3 regions of the Enterococcus faecalis genome follow, and region 3 is predicted to be linked to each of the others. Evidence: predicted binding sites of a transcription regulator. Region 3 holds the regulator's gene; each other region holds the start of a gene.
What was found. The regulator LexA, encoded in region 3, represses DNA repair genes until DNA is damaged. The targets are predictions, from matches to a motif close to CNAACANNTGTTNG.
Positions count from the first base shown of each region.

Region 1: ruvA (Holliday junction branch migration protein RuvA) is a predicted target of LexA. The motif match lies at 1,618-1,631, and genes of this name have one in related genera.
Region 2: dinB (DNA polymerase IV) is a predicted target of LexA. The motif match lies at 2,730-2,743, and genes of this name have one in related genera.

Region 1 is NZ_CP118962.1:73,378-77,985, forward strand. It holds gene PYW42_RS00300 (LLM class flavin-dependent oxidoreductase) at 1-39, opposite strand, end outside; gene PYW42_RS00305 (Abi family protein) at 439-1,413, shown strand; gene ruvA (Holliday junction branch migration protein RuvA) at 1,658-2,272, shown strand; gene ruvB (Holliday junction branch migration DNA helicase RuvB) at 2,285-3,301, shown strand; gene PYW42_RS00320 (hypothetical protein) at 3,425-3,862, opposite strand; gene PYW42_RS00325 (N-acetylmannosamine-6-phosphate 2-epimerase) at 4,075-4,608, shown strand, end outside.
Region 2 is NZ_CP118962.1:2,338,566-2,343,173, reverse strand. It holds gene PYW42_RS11540 (DNA replication initiation control protein YabA) at 1-244, shown strand, start outside; gene rsmI (16S rRNA (cytidine(1402)-2'-O)-methyltransferase) at 356-1,228, shown strand; gene PYW42_RS11530 (ABC transporter ATP-binding protein) at 1,243-1,905, shown strand; gene PYW42_RS11525 (ABC transporter permease) at 1,889-2,647, shown strand; gene dinB (DNA polymerase IV) at 2,776-3,891, shown strand; gene nrdG (anaerobic ribonucleoside-triphosphate reductase activating protein) at 3,936-4,532, opposite strand; gene nrdD (anaerobic ribonucleoside-triphosphate reductase) at 4,565-4,608, opposite strand, start outside.
Region 3 is NZ_CP118962.1:1,366,647-1,371,254, reverse strand. It holds gene tkt (transketolase) at 1-1,925, opposite strand, end outside; gene PYW42_RS06740 (DUF896 family protein) at 1,997-2,239, opposite strand; gene lexA (transcriptional repressor LexA) at 2,390-3,010, shown strand; gene queG (tRNA epoxyqueuosine(34) reductase QueG) at 3,024-4,193, opposite strand; gene dfr (trimethoprim-sensitive dihydrofolate reductase) at 4,217-4,608, opposite strand, start outside.

The DNA of each region.
Region 1 (4,608 bases), 1.3 Mb from region 3:
TTTAGGAACCGTTAATTGATCTAAGATACTTAATTTCATGTATGTAGTCTCCTTTTTGGTTATTTTTTTGAAGCTACCGCTATTATCACGCAAGCATGTCAAAAAAAACAGTACGCACTTTTTAATTCCCTAGTGAGCGAAAAGTAACAAATAGATGTAGCCAAGGTCGATGATAAAAAATTCTCCGCTATGGCTGTGTGCATTTTGATTTTTTGGCCAATGTATAGAAATATACTTAATATTTTTTCTGTTTTTATACAACGTATTGTATTTTTTAGTATAAAAAGCTTTTTCTTTAGAAAATTGGGCTATTGACTAGCTACAAAACAAATGATAGCATAGAGATAACCTTAAAGAAGAGCTGCTGTGCGGCTAACCAAGAACGTCTATTAGTTTTTCTAATAGACGTTCTTGTGCTAATTAATAGGAGAACAGTATATGAAGCCTTTTAAAACATTAGATGAACAATTAGCTATTTTGGAAGCTCGAGGATTGGTTTTCTCGGATAAAGAAAATGCAAAAAAGAAATTATCTTTTTATGGCTATTATGAGATTATCAATGGCTATAAAGACTTCCTTTTGGAAAAAAAGCAAAAAATAACTGACCATCAAGAAGAATGTTTTATAGAAAACAGTACATTTGATCATATTTTTTCTTTATTTATGATGGACAAAACAATAACTTCATCTGTAATTGATGCGACATGTGATGTTGAGATGTATGTAAGAGCAGCTATTTCTTACGTTGTCAGTAAAAATATAGGTGAACAACAAATAGACTATTTGAATAGACGTCATTATCAAAGTGGAAAGAAAAACAAAAACGGACAAGGATATAAAGTTGATCAGCTAATTACAAAGTTTAAAAAGATTATCTACGATGATATAGAACCCATGAAACACTATCGTGGTTATCATGGAAACGTTCCACCTTGGATTATGTTAAAAGGAACAACATTTGGAAACCTGGCTAATTTTTATAAATTACAAAAAAGTGAAAATAAAAAAGAAGTTATAGCAATGATTCTAGGAATACCTAAAGAAATCGTGGATGAAGGGATTACCAATATGTTTACTGACATTATCTTTTTATGTCATAGTTATAGGAATAGAGCTGCACATGGTGGACGAATGTATAACTATCGGTCTGCTAAAGCAGTTATTAGATATAGTGAAAATTTTCATCACCGAGCAAATATTACTCAGGCAGAGTATAGAAAAGGCAAAGGAATATCCTGTTTAGGTACCCTATTTCATGCATTGACATGGATGGATAATAAAGTAGCTTTAGCAAGGTTACAAGCAGGGGTATCTGTTGCGTTAGATCAGCACTTAAAAGTTTACCCAAAAGATTATGATTTAGTTTTGTCTGAAAGTAATATCAATCCTAAATTTTTACAGCTTTCTAGATAGAATTATTAGACTGAGTTGTACATAAAATTATTGTCTACTAGGGAGAGCGTGTTAATCTGTCTTCTGTTAGTTATTAATTATTGTTTGCTTCATCAATAGAAAGCTGTTTTATAAAGAGTGTTTTCAGACTATTAGTATAGATTGCTCATAGGAATATTTGCAAACGATGAAGATATCGCTTAAAATAAATGAATCAAGTAAAATGGAACATATGTACGCAATCAGCAATTGGAAAGGTGACAACATGTACGAATATATTATTGGAAAAGTAACGTTTGTTAGCCCATACTATATTGTCGTTGAAACAAATGGCATTGGCTATCAGATTTCAGTCGATAACCCGTATCGCTATTCAGGAAAAATGGATACGGATATTAAACTATATCTTCACCAAGTCGTGCGGGAAGATGCACAACTTTTATTTGGTTTTGGCAGTTTAGAAGAAAAACAATTGTTCTTAAAATTAATCAGTGTCTCTGGAATTGGACCTAAAAGTGGCTTAGCTATCATGGCTTCTGTGGCTGATCATGGTGGTTTAATCAATGCAATTGAAGGGGAAGATGTTACATATTTAACGAAGTTCCCAGGTGTTGGCAAGAAAACAGCCCAACAAATGATTTTAGATTTAAAAGGAAAATTAGGCGAATTAGAGTCTTCCGAAGCAGCGGTTGCGGCCATGACCGCAACCGAAGCGGTGACAACAAGCAATCAAGCATTGGCAGAAGCGTTAGAAGCATTAAGTGCCCTAGGCTACAGTGACCGAGAGATTAAGCGTATCACTAAGCAATTGGAAGCGTTAGGTGAGACAACGACAGATGTTTATTTGAGCAATGCGTTAAAATTCATGATGAAACGCTAAGGAGGAATAACGATGACAGAAGAAGAACGGTTGCTTTCAGCTGCAAGTCAAGAAGCAGAAGCTTCAATTGAAAAATCGTTACGTCCACAATTTTTAGCACAATATATTGGTCAAGATAAAGTAAAACAAGAACTAACGATTTATATTGAAGCGGCGAAAAATCGGAATGAAGCGTTGGATCATACCCTTCTTTATGGTCCGCCAGGTTTAGGGAAAACGACAATGGCGATGGTCATCGCCAATGAAATGAATGTGAACATTCGTACCACAAGTGGACCAGCCATCGAACGGGCGGGAGATTTAGTCGCTATTTTGAACGAATTAGAGCCTGGTGATGTGTTATTTATCGATGAAATTCATCGTTTGCCGCGAGTTGTGGAAGAAATGCTGTATTCCGCAATGGAAGATTTTTACATTGATATCATGGTCGGTCAAGGAACCACGGCACATCCCGTTCATTTTCCGTTACCGCCTTTTACTTTAGTGGGCGCTACCACACGGGCAGGGATGCTTTCAGCGCCATTACGAGATCGTTTTGGGATTATTTCTCACATGGAGTATTATCAAGAGCAGGATTTAAAAGAAATCGTTCTCCGTTCCGCGGATATTTTTCAAACGGAGATTTTTGAGGAAGGTGCCTTTGAAATTGCGCGCCGCTCAAGAGGAACCCCCCGAATTGCTAATCGTTTGTTAAAACGTGTCCGTGATTTTGCCCAAGTCCAATCAGATGGCAAAATCGACCGAGCGATTGCAGACAAAGCGTTAACCTTACTGCAAGTGGACCATCAAGGCTTGGACTATGTCGATCAAAAATTGTTGAAAACAATGATTGATTTATACGGCGGCGGTCCAGTTGGTTTAAGTACCTTGTCTGTAAATATCGGTGAAGAAACCGAAACGGTGGAAGATATGTATGAACCCTATCTTATTCAAAAAGGTTTCATTAAACGAACACCGCGAGGACGAATTGCAACGCCATTTGCGTATGCACATTTTGGGTATGATTATTTAGAGGGTCGTAAAAATTAAAGGGTTAAATAAGAGAGAAGGGCCTTCAACAGGATAGAGTATGTTGAAGGTCTTATTTTTCATTTTTTCAAAGTTTATGTAACGGAATAAATATTCTTTTTTTGATAGACCACTATAAGTATATTAACGAATAATTTTTAAAAGTTTCATCTCTTGATAATATAAATCTTTGTAAGATAAATCAGACAGTTTGCGAGTAACTGTTTTTGATATCGGTTTGTTTTCAAAACCATTTAAAGCGGACAAAATATATAACTTAGTTGTGCAGGTATTTTTAAAATGATTTCGGATGTAGCCAAGAAGAGCGACTGCTGAGGGTGTTTCAATATTTTGATTATCTGACGGTAGAGAACACATAGAGCAAACCTGATAATTCAATGTTTTTAAATAGTTGCTGTATGAAAATTTACCTGGTGGATCACCTTCAAAATCATTTATAAAAAAGAAGAACTCTTTATTTAATAGATTGCCAGTGGGCTTGCTCAGTCCGTTTAAAGTTATACTGCCTGTAGATAAAGGTTGTTCGCTAGCTAAGTAGATGTATTCTGTCAATTTTATCACCTCTTTCTTATCGATATGAATTATCGTATCATGATATAATCAAATCCGCTATATTTTAAGGTGAAATGCTAAATGGAAACAAAAGAAAGCAAGCCTTAACCGCTTGCTTTCTTTTGTTTCACGTGAAACGTTTGTTCTTATTTAGAAGAGTGGCATATTTCAGCTGTTGTAGGTATACTGTGTTTGTAATCGCTTTTAAATTGGAGGGATCAATGTTGAATAAAGAAATCAAAGGGGCATTAATTGTTTCTTGCCAAGCGTTGGCAGACGAACCGTTGCATAGTTCCTTTATCATGTCCAAGATGGCTTTGGCCGCTAAACAAGGAGGGGCTAAAGGTATTCGAGCAAATTCTGTGGTAGACATTCGAGCAATCCGGAAAGAGGTTGATTTACCAATCATTGGGATTATTAAACGAGATTATCCTGACGCAGAAGTATATATTACCGCAACTATGCGTGAGGTAGATGAATTAATGGCTGTTCAGCCAGAAATTATCGCTCTCGATGCAACCCATTCGAAACGACCAAATGGCGAAACGTTAGCCACATTTTTCAAAAGAATAAAAGAAAAGTATCCTAACCAAGAATGGATGGCGGATTGTTCCACACTGGAAGAGATGATTGAAGCGGCGGAGTTAGGTTTTGATTATATTGGCACAACGTTAGTCGGCTATACGCCGCAAAGTGAAAATCAGCGGATTGAACAAAATGATTTTGAACTGTTAAGAGAAGCAAAGAAGCATTTT
Region 2 (4,608 bases), 970 kb from region 3:
AGAAAAAAATACCACGTTGGAAATCGAAAACCAACGCTTACGGGAGCATCTCCAAGAACTGAATAAGTTAGCAGGAAATACAACTGAAACTGAAAAACAAGAGCTATCAAAATCACGTATGAATTTGGAAAAACTTTATGAAGAGGGCTTCCATGTCTGCAATATTTTATATGGTTCAAGACGTGAAAATGATGAAGAATGTGCCTTTTGTCTTGATGTTATTTATGGGGAACGTACGCGTTAAGTCTAGTGGACACTGCAAATAAAAAGGAAAGGTTTGGTTTGACAGTCAATCGATTGTCAAATCAAACCTTTATCTATTTATAGAACGAAAAAGGAAAATGAGGGATGCGCTATGCAAAAACAGAAAAGTTTTGATAAGCAAACAACAAAAGGAAAATTGTATCTTGTCCCAACACCGATCGGCAATTTAGAAGATATGAGTATTCGTTGTTTAAACATATTGAAAGAAGCAACGGTGATTGCTAGTGAGGACACAAGAAACACACAAAAATTGCTAAATCATTTTGAGATTACAACACCACAAATTAGTTTACACGAACATAATTACAAAGAGCGAATTCCTCAACTGATTACACGATTGCTGAATGGTGAAACGATTGCCCAAGTTAGCGATGCAGGTATGCCTTCAATTAGTGATCCTGGTCATGAATTGGTTACAGCATGTCTTGAAGAAGAACTGGCAGTGATTGCCTTGCCAGGACCTACGGCAGGAATGACCGCCTTGATTGCCTCGGGTCTTTTACCACAGCCATTTACGTTTTATGGTTTTTTACCAAGAAAGAAAAAAGAACAGAAAGACGTGTTATCAGCATTAAAAGAAGAACGGCCGACACAGATTTTTTATGAGTCCCCCTATCGGATTGCTAAAACGGTAGCAACGTTTGCTGAAGTCTATGGTCAAGAACGCCCCGCTGTGATTTGTCGGGAATTAACGAAACTTCACGAAGAGTATTTACGAGGTACCTTAGGAGAACTAACAGAATATTTAGCAGAAAATACGCTAAAAGGCGAGTGTTGTTTATTAGTTAGCGGATTTACTGGTGAGAAAGAGACAATAGCCGCAATGCCAGCTATTTCCCTCAAAGAACATGTACAAGTTTTAATGGAGGAAGAGGGACGGAGTTCAAAAGATGCAATCAAAGAAGTGGCCAAATTGAGAAATGTAAAAAAACAAGAAGTATATAAAGAATATCATTCCATTTAAAAAAGGAGAGAAACATGAGTAATTTATTGCGAGCAGAAGGCGTGTCTTATCAAGTAAATGGTCGTAGCATTCTTTCTGATATTGATTTGTCATTTGAAACAGGCAGCAATACAACAATTGTTGGTCCTTCAGGTAGCGGGAAAAGTACATTTTTAAAAATTTTATCTTCATTATTAAGTCCTACAGAAGGCGAAATTTTTTATCAAGAAGCGCCAATTACTACAATGCCAATCGAAACATACCGCCAAAAGGTTTCTTATTGTTTTCAGCAGCCAACTTTATTTGGTGAAACCGTGTATGATAATTTGTTATTTCCATTTACCGTCAGACAAGAAGCGTTTAATCAGGAAAAAGTCGTGGCATTACTCCAACAAGTGAAATTGCCCGCTGCTTATCTTGAAAAGAAAATAGCCGAACTCTCTGGTGGTGAGCGACAACGGGTTGCTTTGCTACGAAACATTATTTTTGTACCAGATGTTTTATTATTAGACGAAGTTACAACGGGATTAGATGAAGAAAGCAAACAGATTGTCAATCAATTGTTAAACCAATTAAACAAAGAGCAAGGAGTCACGCTGGTTCGTGTCACGCATGATACCGAAGAAATTCAGCAAGCACAGCAAGTGATTCGTATTGTAGCAGGAAAGGTGGCGCCGACAGATGGATTTAGCAGTTAATAATTTATCCTTATTTTTTTCAGCCATGCTAGTGGTGGTCGCATTAATTATTAGTACTAAAGAAAAATTAGGTTTTACCAAAGATATTATTATTAGTGTGATTCGAGCAGTCATTCAATTAGTCGCAGTCGGCTATTTATTAAAATATGTTTTTCAAGTCAATAACCTGATTTTAACGCTCATCATGGTTTTGGTGATTGTTTCCAACGCAGCCTTTAATGCAAAAAAACGCAGCCAGCAATTACAAAAGGGCTTTTTGATTTCTTTCATTGCAATTGGTTGTAGTACAGGAATTACCATTGGTATTTTGATTTTTTCTGGTTCTATTAAATTTATTCCTTCTCAAATCATTCCTATCAGTGGGATGATTGCCAGCAATTCGATGGTGGCAATTGGTTTATGCTATCGCAATTTAGATACTCTTTTTCAAAACCAACGGCAAGCGGTAATGGAGAAACTAGCATTAGGTGCAACTATCAAACTCGCCTCTTTACCAATCATCCAACAAAGTGTGAAAACCGGGATGGCGCCGACGATTGATTCTGCCAAAACTGTCGGAATTGTTAGTTTACCTGGGATGATGTCAGGCTTAATTTTTGCGGGCGTTGATCCTGTCCATGCGATAAAATATCAGATTATGGTGACTTTTATGTTGCTATCAGCAACAAGTATTGGTTCAGTGATTGCAACTTATCTTGCCTATAAAGGCTACTATAATCAACAAAAACAATTGGTCGTTTAATTAAAAAGCTGGAAATCTGTGTTTATAACTTCACGGATTTTCAGCTTTTTCTGGTTGAAATAAAGAAGTTTCAATTTGAAAAAGAACGGACGTTCGTATATAATAGAGGGAGGAGGCGAATCAAAATGATGAGCGAATTACGTTTTCCCTTAAAAAAAGATACGTCGAGAAAAATTATACATATAGATATGGACGCGTTTTTTGCTTCAGTTGAAGAACGAGATCATCCAGAGCTAGTAGGACATCCGTTAGTTATTGCGCGCCATCCAAGTGATACTGGGGGCAAAGGAGTGGTGACCACAGCGAATTATATTGCTCGACAGTACGGTATTCACTCGGCTATGAGTGCTCAAAAGGCGTATGAACTATGTCCAAGTGCCATTTTTAAGCCAGGTAATTATCAGAAATATAGTGAAATTTCTCAAGAAATCCGTGAAATTTTTCGCCGCTATACAGATGTGATTGAACCGGTATCTATTGACGAAGCGTATTTAGATGTAACTGAAAATAAGGTCAACAGTAAGTCGGCTATTAAAATTGCGAAAATGATCCAATATGATATTTGGCATGAATTGCAGTTAACTTGCTCGGCAGGTGTTAGTTACAATAAGTTTTTAGCCAAGTTAGCATCAGATTTTCAGAAACCAAAGGGTCTGACGGTTGTCTTACCAGAAGAGGCCGAAGATTTTTTGAAAGCATTACCGATTGAAGATTTCCACGGAATCGGCAAAAAAACAGTGCCTAAAATGCATGAACTAGGGATTTTTACTGGAGCAGATTTATACAAGCAAGATGAGATGACGTTGATTCGGTTATTCGGTAAAATGGGTTATTCATTGTATCGTAAAGTCCGCGGTATCCATGATGCGCCAGTTCAAGTGACTAGAGATCGTAAGTCGGTAGGCAAGGAACATACTTACGGCACCCCTTTAACGACGGAAGAGCAGGTTACGGCTCAATTGAGACAATTAGCAGCAGGTGTTGAGCGTGCATTGCAACGAGTGCAAAAACATGGCAAAACAGTAGTCCTGAAAGTTCGTTATACTGACTATACGACGATTACGAAACGTGTGACATTACCTGAATATATTTCTAAAAAAGAAGAACTTTTCTATCAAGCGAATTTAATTTGGGAAGATATTTTAGGTTTAGAACAAGGAATCCGTTTATTAGGCATTACTTTAACGAATTTAGATCCACTAGCGTATGAAAACATTGTTTTACCTTTATGGGAAAAAAGTTAGCCCTTTAGCCATCTCTTGAGGATGTGTCTAAAGGGCTAACTTTTTTAAATTGATTTTTTGATTTGTTCATAAGACGTTTCGGCGTCATGACATTTTTCCCAAATAACAGCTTTGCCAGCAGCAAGTGATTTGGGTACATCAATAATCCGTTGATTACTACTGCCACGAAATTGTAAATTTAAATTACGTTTTGCCAGTTCAAAGCGCCCATCAACTAAAATGTCAATTGAATGGAGTAGTTCAAGCTTATCAGGCGTTTCTAAAAGTAGTTCTTCAAAGGTATACCCAGACCAAGACCAGATATCTTTGGCTGAGCCAAATGTTTCCCGCACACGTTTGACTACACTAAGACAAACATCTGTATTCAGAAAAGGTTCACCACCCAAAAGAGTCAAACCTTGGACATAGTCATGGGACAAATCTTCAATAATTTGATTCATTAAAGATTCTGTAAACGGCGTACCGTAATTGAAATTTTGGACAGCTTTGTTAAAACAACCTTCACAAGCAAAGAGACAGCCGCTCACATATAAACTATTGCGTACACCTTCGCCATCAACAAAGTTGAACGCTTTGTAATCGGCAATCTTTTTTTGGCTGTAGTCTTCGGTTTTCCATTCTTGTGGTTTCGGATTACGCATCAGCAAAACTTCTTTCTATAGAATAATCGAGTTTAATTTTTTAAATGTTTCACACGAGAGGAAATTTCTTTGTGAC
Region 3 (4,608 bases):
GGTGCAGAAGCGCCGAAGTGATCAATTGTGATTGTTTTGCCTTCTGTTCCTACATAGCGTTCCCAACCAAAGCTTGCTGCAGCTTCAATCGCCACACGTTTTGTCACAGCTTTAGGTAACACACTTTCTTTATATTCAGCAGATTGTTTTTCAAATAAATCAAAACTTGGCATTGACACGACAGATACATCGATGCCTTCTTCCGCTAATTTAGCTTGTGCTTCCACTGCTAGATTTACTTCAGAACCAGTCGCAATTAAAATCCCTGCTGGTTGTTCACCTTTTTGTGGTGACAATACATAAGCACCTTTTTGAACAGAATCAGAAGCGTGTTCTAACGTTCCTTCTAAAACAGGTAAGTTTTGACGACTTAGAACTAAAATAGTTGGTGTTTCCGTAGAATTCATAGCAATTTTCCAAGCAGCAACAGTTTCATTGCCGTCTGCTGGACGAATCACATGAACATTTGGAATGCAACGAACACTTGCTAATTGCTCAATTGGTTCGTGTGTTGGCCCATCTTCACCCACCGCAACAGAGTCATGCGTTAAGACGTAAGTTACAGGAACTTTTTGTAAAGCGGCTAAACGGATTGCTGGACGTAAGTAGTCAGTAAAGACGAAGAATGTTCCGCCATAAACATGGCTACCACCGTGTAATTGAATCCCGTTCATTGCTGCAGCCATTGCAAATTCGCGAACACCAAACCAAATATTACGGCCTTCGTATTGACCAGGTTCGAAATCTTTTTCTGCAGCAACCATTGTATTATTTGAGGCAGATAAATCAGCTGAACCGCCCCAGAAACTTGGAACAACTTTTGAAATAGCTTGAATCGTTTCTTTACTTGTTACACGACTTGCGGCACTTGTTCCTAGTTCATATTTAGGTAATTCTTGTTCCCAACCTTCAGGTAATTGGTTGGCAAAAGCTTCTTTAAATTGTTTGGCTAATTCTGGATGCGCATGTTCATAGTTCTTAAACATCTCATTCCAAGCCTCTTCAGCTTTTTGGCCTTCGTCAATCATCGTTTCTTTAAAACGAGCAGCGACTTCCTCTGGCACAGTAAAGTCAGGATATTCCCAACCATAAACAGCTTTAGCCGCTGTAATGCCCTCTTCACCAATTGGCGCGCCGTGAACGGAAGATGTTCCTTCTTTTGGTGCTCCGTAACCGATGACTGTTTTAACTTCAATCAGTGTTGGTTTATCTGTTTCAGCTTTAGCCGCTTCAATCGCAGCCTCTATTTCATCTAAATCATTGCCGTCTTTAACTAAAATATGTTGCCATCCGTATGCTTCATAACGAGCCCCAACATTTTCAGTAAAGGCTTTAGAAGTTGGTCCATCTAATGAGATGTCATTTGAATCGTACAAGACAATTAATTTACCTAATTTCATATGACCAGCCATTGAACTTGCTTCTTGAGAAACACCTTCCATTAAATCGCCGTCACCACAAATTGCGTACGTATAATGATCCATAATAGGGAAACTATCACGATTATAAGTTGCAGCTAAATGCGCTTCAGCCATTGCCATACCAACAGCCATAGCAATCCCTTGTCCTAGAGGTCCTGTTGTTGCTTCAACACCATCTGTGTGGTGCACTTCTGGATGCCCTGGTGTTTTACTATCCCATTGACGGAAATTTTTCAAATCGTCAATTGTTACGTTGTATCCTGATAGATGTAATAAGCTGTACAACATTGCAGAGCCGTGGCCTGCTGAAAGTACAAAACGATCACGATCAACCCAGTTTCTAGAAGTTGTTGGGTTCACCTTTAAATGTTTTGTCCAAAGTGCATACGCCATTGGGGCAGCACCCATTGGTAAACCAGGATGTCCTGAGTTCGCTTTTTGTACGGCTTCAATACTTAATGTCCGGATTGTATTAACGCCCAATTGATCTGTCTTGTCAAACAAAAAAATCATCTCCTAATTTAGGTTTTTTTTACCTTTATTCATAGTGTAGCTTATTTCGACAATGAAAGCAATTACTTTCTGTTGTGAAGTCCTTTTTCACGCTGAATTTTTTTTAGTTTTTCAGGAGTCACATCGGTCCCTTCTTGATCCACGACCTTCATTCCTTCGATATGGTGACGCATCCCTCCACGAAATGCTTCTAAATACTCTTTACGTAATTCTTGTTGTTCGACTTTTTCTTTCGCACTAAGTTCTTCCACTTTTGCTTTATTCGCTAATTCATTTATACGGGCAATTTTTTCTTTCGATAACATCAAAATCCCTCCTTACTCTCACTGTCTATATTATAAGAACTGCCTTAAAAAAACAACTATATTCTGATATTTATAAAACACGAACGCTTGTTTGATTTCGTTCGCATTTTATGGTACACTAATTTTATCAATTGAAAGAAGGTGCGGGTTTTGGCGAAACGTACAGAAACAAGACAATTAGAAGTACTTAAATATATATACGAACAAGTCGAATTAAAGGGCTATCCGCCAACCGTTCGCGAAATTGGGAAGGCTGTTGATTTATCCTCAACTTCTACCGTTCACGGACATTTAGCTCGTCTTGAAAAAAAGGGTCTAATCTTACGTGACCCAACAAAACCGCGAGCAATCGAATTAACACCAGAAGGCTTGGAAAAGATCGGAATTCAGCCGACAACTATTCCGATGTTAGGTGTCGTAACTGCTGGTGAACCAATTTTAGCGGTGGAAGAAGCATCAGATTTCTTCCCGTTACCTCCTGATTTACGTACAGAAGAAAATGCTTTATTTATGTTGATGATTCGAGGAGAAAGTATGATTAACGCAGGTATTCTAGATGGCGACCAAGTGATTGTTCGTAAGCAATCGAATGCCAATAATGGCGACATCGTAATCGCAATGACCGATGAAGATGAAGCAACCTGTAAACGATTCTTCCGAGAAGTAGATCATATCCGCTTGCAGCCTGAAAATGATGCATTAGCGCCTATTCTTTTAGATAACGTTACAATTTTAGGTAAAGTTGTTGGTTTATATCGCAATCATATTTAATAAAAAAAGGAAGTCACTCTGTTGAGCGGCTTCCTTTTTTGCTTGTTAACAAGTAAATAGCCTTTTGAGCTTCCTCGATAACCTCTGCTTCAGTTTCTACAGAAAGTAGATAATTTAAAGCTTCTAAACTTTGCTCGGGTTCTCTTTTTGCGAGCTGACCTAACGACCAAGCAGCTGTTCCGCGAATGACAGGACGCTGATCATTTAAACAGAGAATAATTTGTGGGATAGCTTCACGGCCGCCCAAATTCGCTAACGCAATTAAAGCATTCCGTTGCAATGGTTTTTTACCACGCCAAGAGCTTGCTAAGTGTCCGAATTGCTGTTTAAATTCTTTATTGGAAATAGTTAATAACGGTGCCAATTTGGGATAAACTTCTTCAATCTTTGGTTCCATCTCTTCATGAAAATGAAAATCTTTTCCTTTATTATAAGGGCAAACCAGCTGACAAATGTCGCAACCATAAATGACGTTACGCATTTTTTTCCGATACTCTTCAGGCATCATGCCTTTTGTTTGCGTTTGATAAGACAAACATTTTTGAGCATTCATTCGACCGTCCCCTAACAAAGCCCCTGTAGGACACCCTGTGATACAACGAGTACAATCACCGCAACCGTTTGGAACAGGTTCATCTGGCTCAAATTGAATGTTGGTGGTCACCTCACCTAAATATACAAAGGAACCAAATTCTTCGGTAATCAGTAGACCATTTTTACCAATGAATCCTAAACCCGCCCGCTGAGCAACAGCGGTGTCGACATATTCGCCAGTATCCACTTGCGGCCGAAAGCGCCAGTGTTCTTTTTCTGCTTCAGTGGCAGCTTGCTCTTCAATAAAAGCAATTAATTTTTGCAACCGATCCTGCAAAATGTGATGATAGTCAATTCCCCAAGAGGCTCGCGCAAATTGGCCACGCTTTTCATCTCTAGGCATTTTTCCCTGAGCTTTGGTGGGATAAGCTAAAGCAATGGAGATAATACTTTTAGGATGCTCAAACGTTTTTTCTGGGTAAATTCGTTCTTCCACATTTTGATGTTCAAACCCCGAGTTATATCCTCGCTCTCGTTGTTCATGCAGAGAATCTTCTAATTCAATAAATGGTTCAGCATGAGTAAAGCCGATTTTATCGATGCCTAAACGTTGACTCTCTTGAATAATTTTTTCTTTCAATGTCGGCATTGCTCATGCCTCCCTTCATTTTATTATTTATCGTTTCGATGATACGTTTCATAGTCATGTGCATAGAGATTTTTCTCGTCCACGACGCCGGGAACAGTGGCAACTTTTTCCCAAACAGACCAGTCGATTTCTGGAAAGAAAGTGTCGCCTTCAAACGTTTCATGAATCATTGTCCGATATAAGACATCGCATGCGGGAATCAGTTCTTTAAAAACGACAGAACCTCCACCAATAACGGTCACGCCTTCATACTTGTCAGCATACGCAAGAATTTCCTCTACGGAATGCATAACCAAAACGCCTTCAGCTTGGTAATCCGGATTACTGGTAAGAACAATCGTTGTTCGATTTGGTAACGGACGACATCCCATGCCTTCGAAAGTTGCACGTCCTAAGACCAATGTATTATGAATTG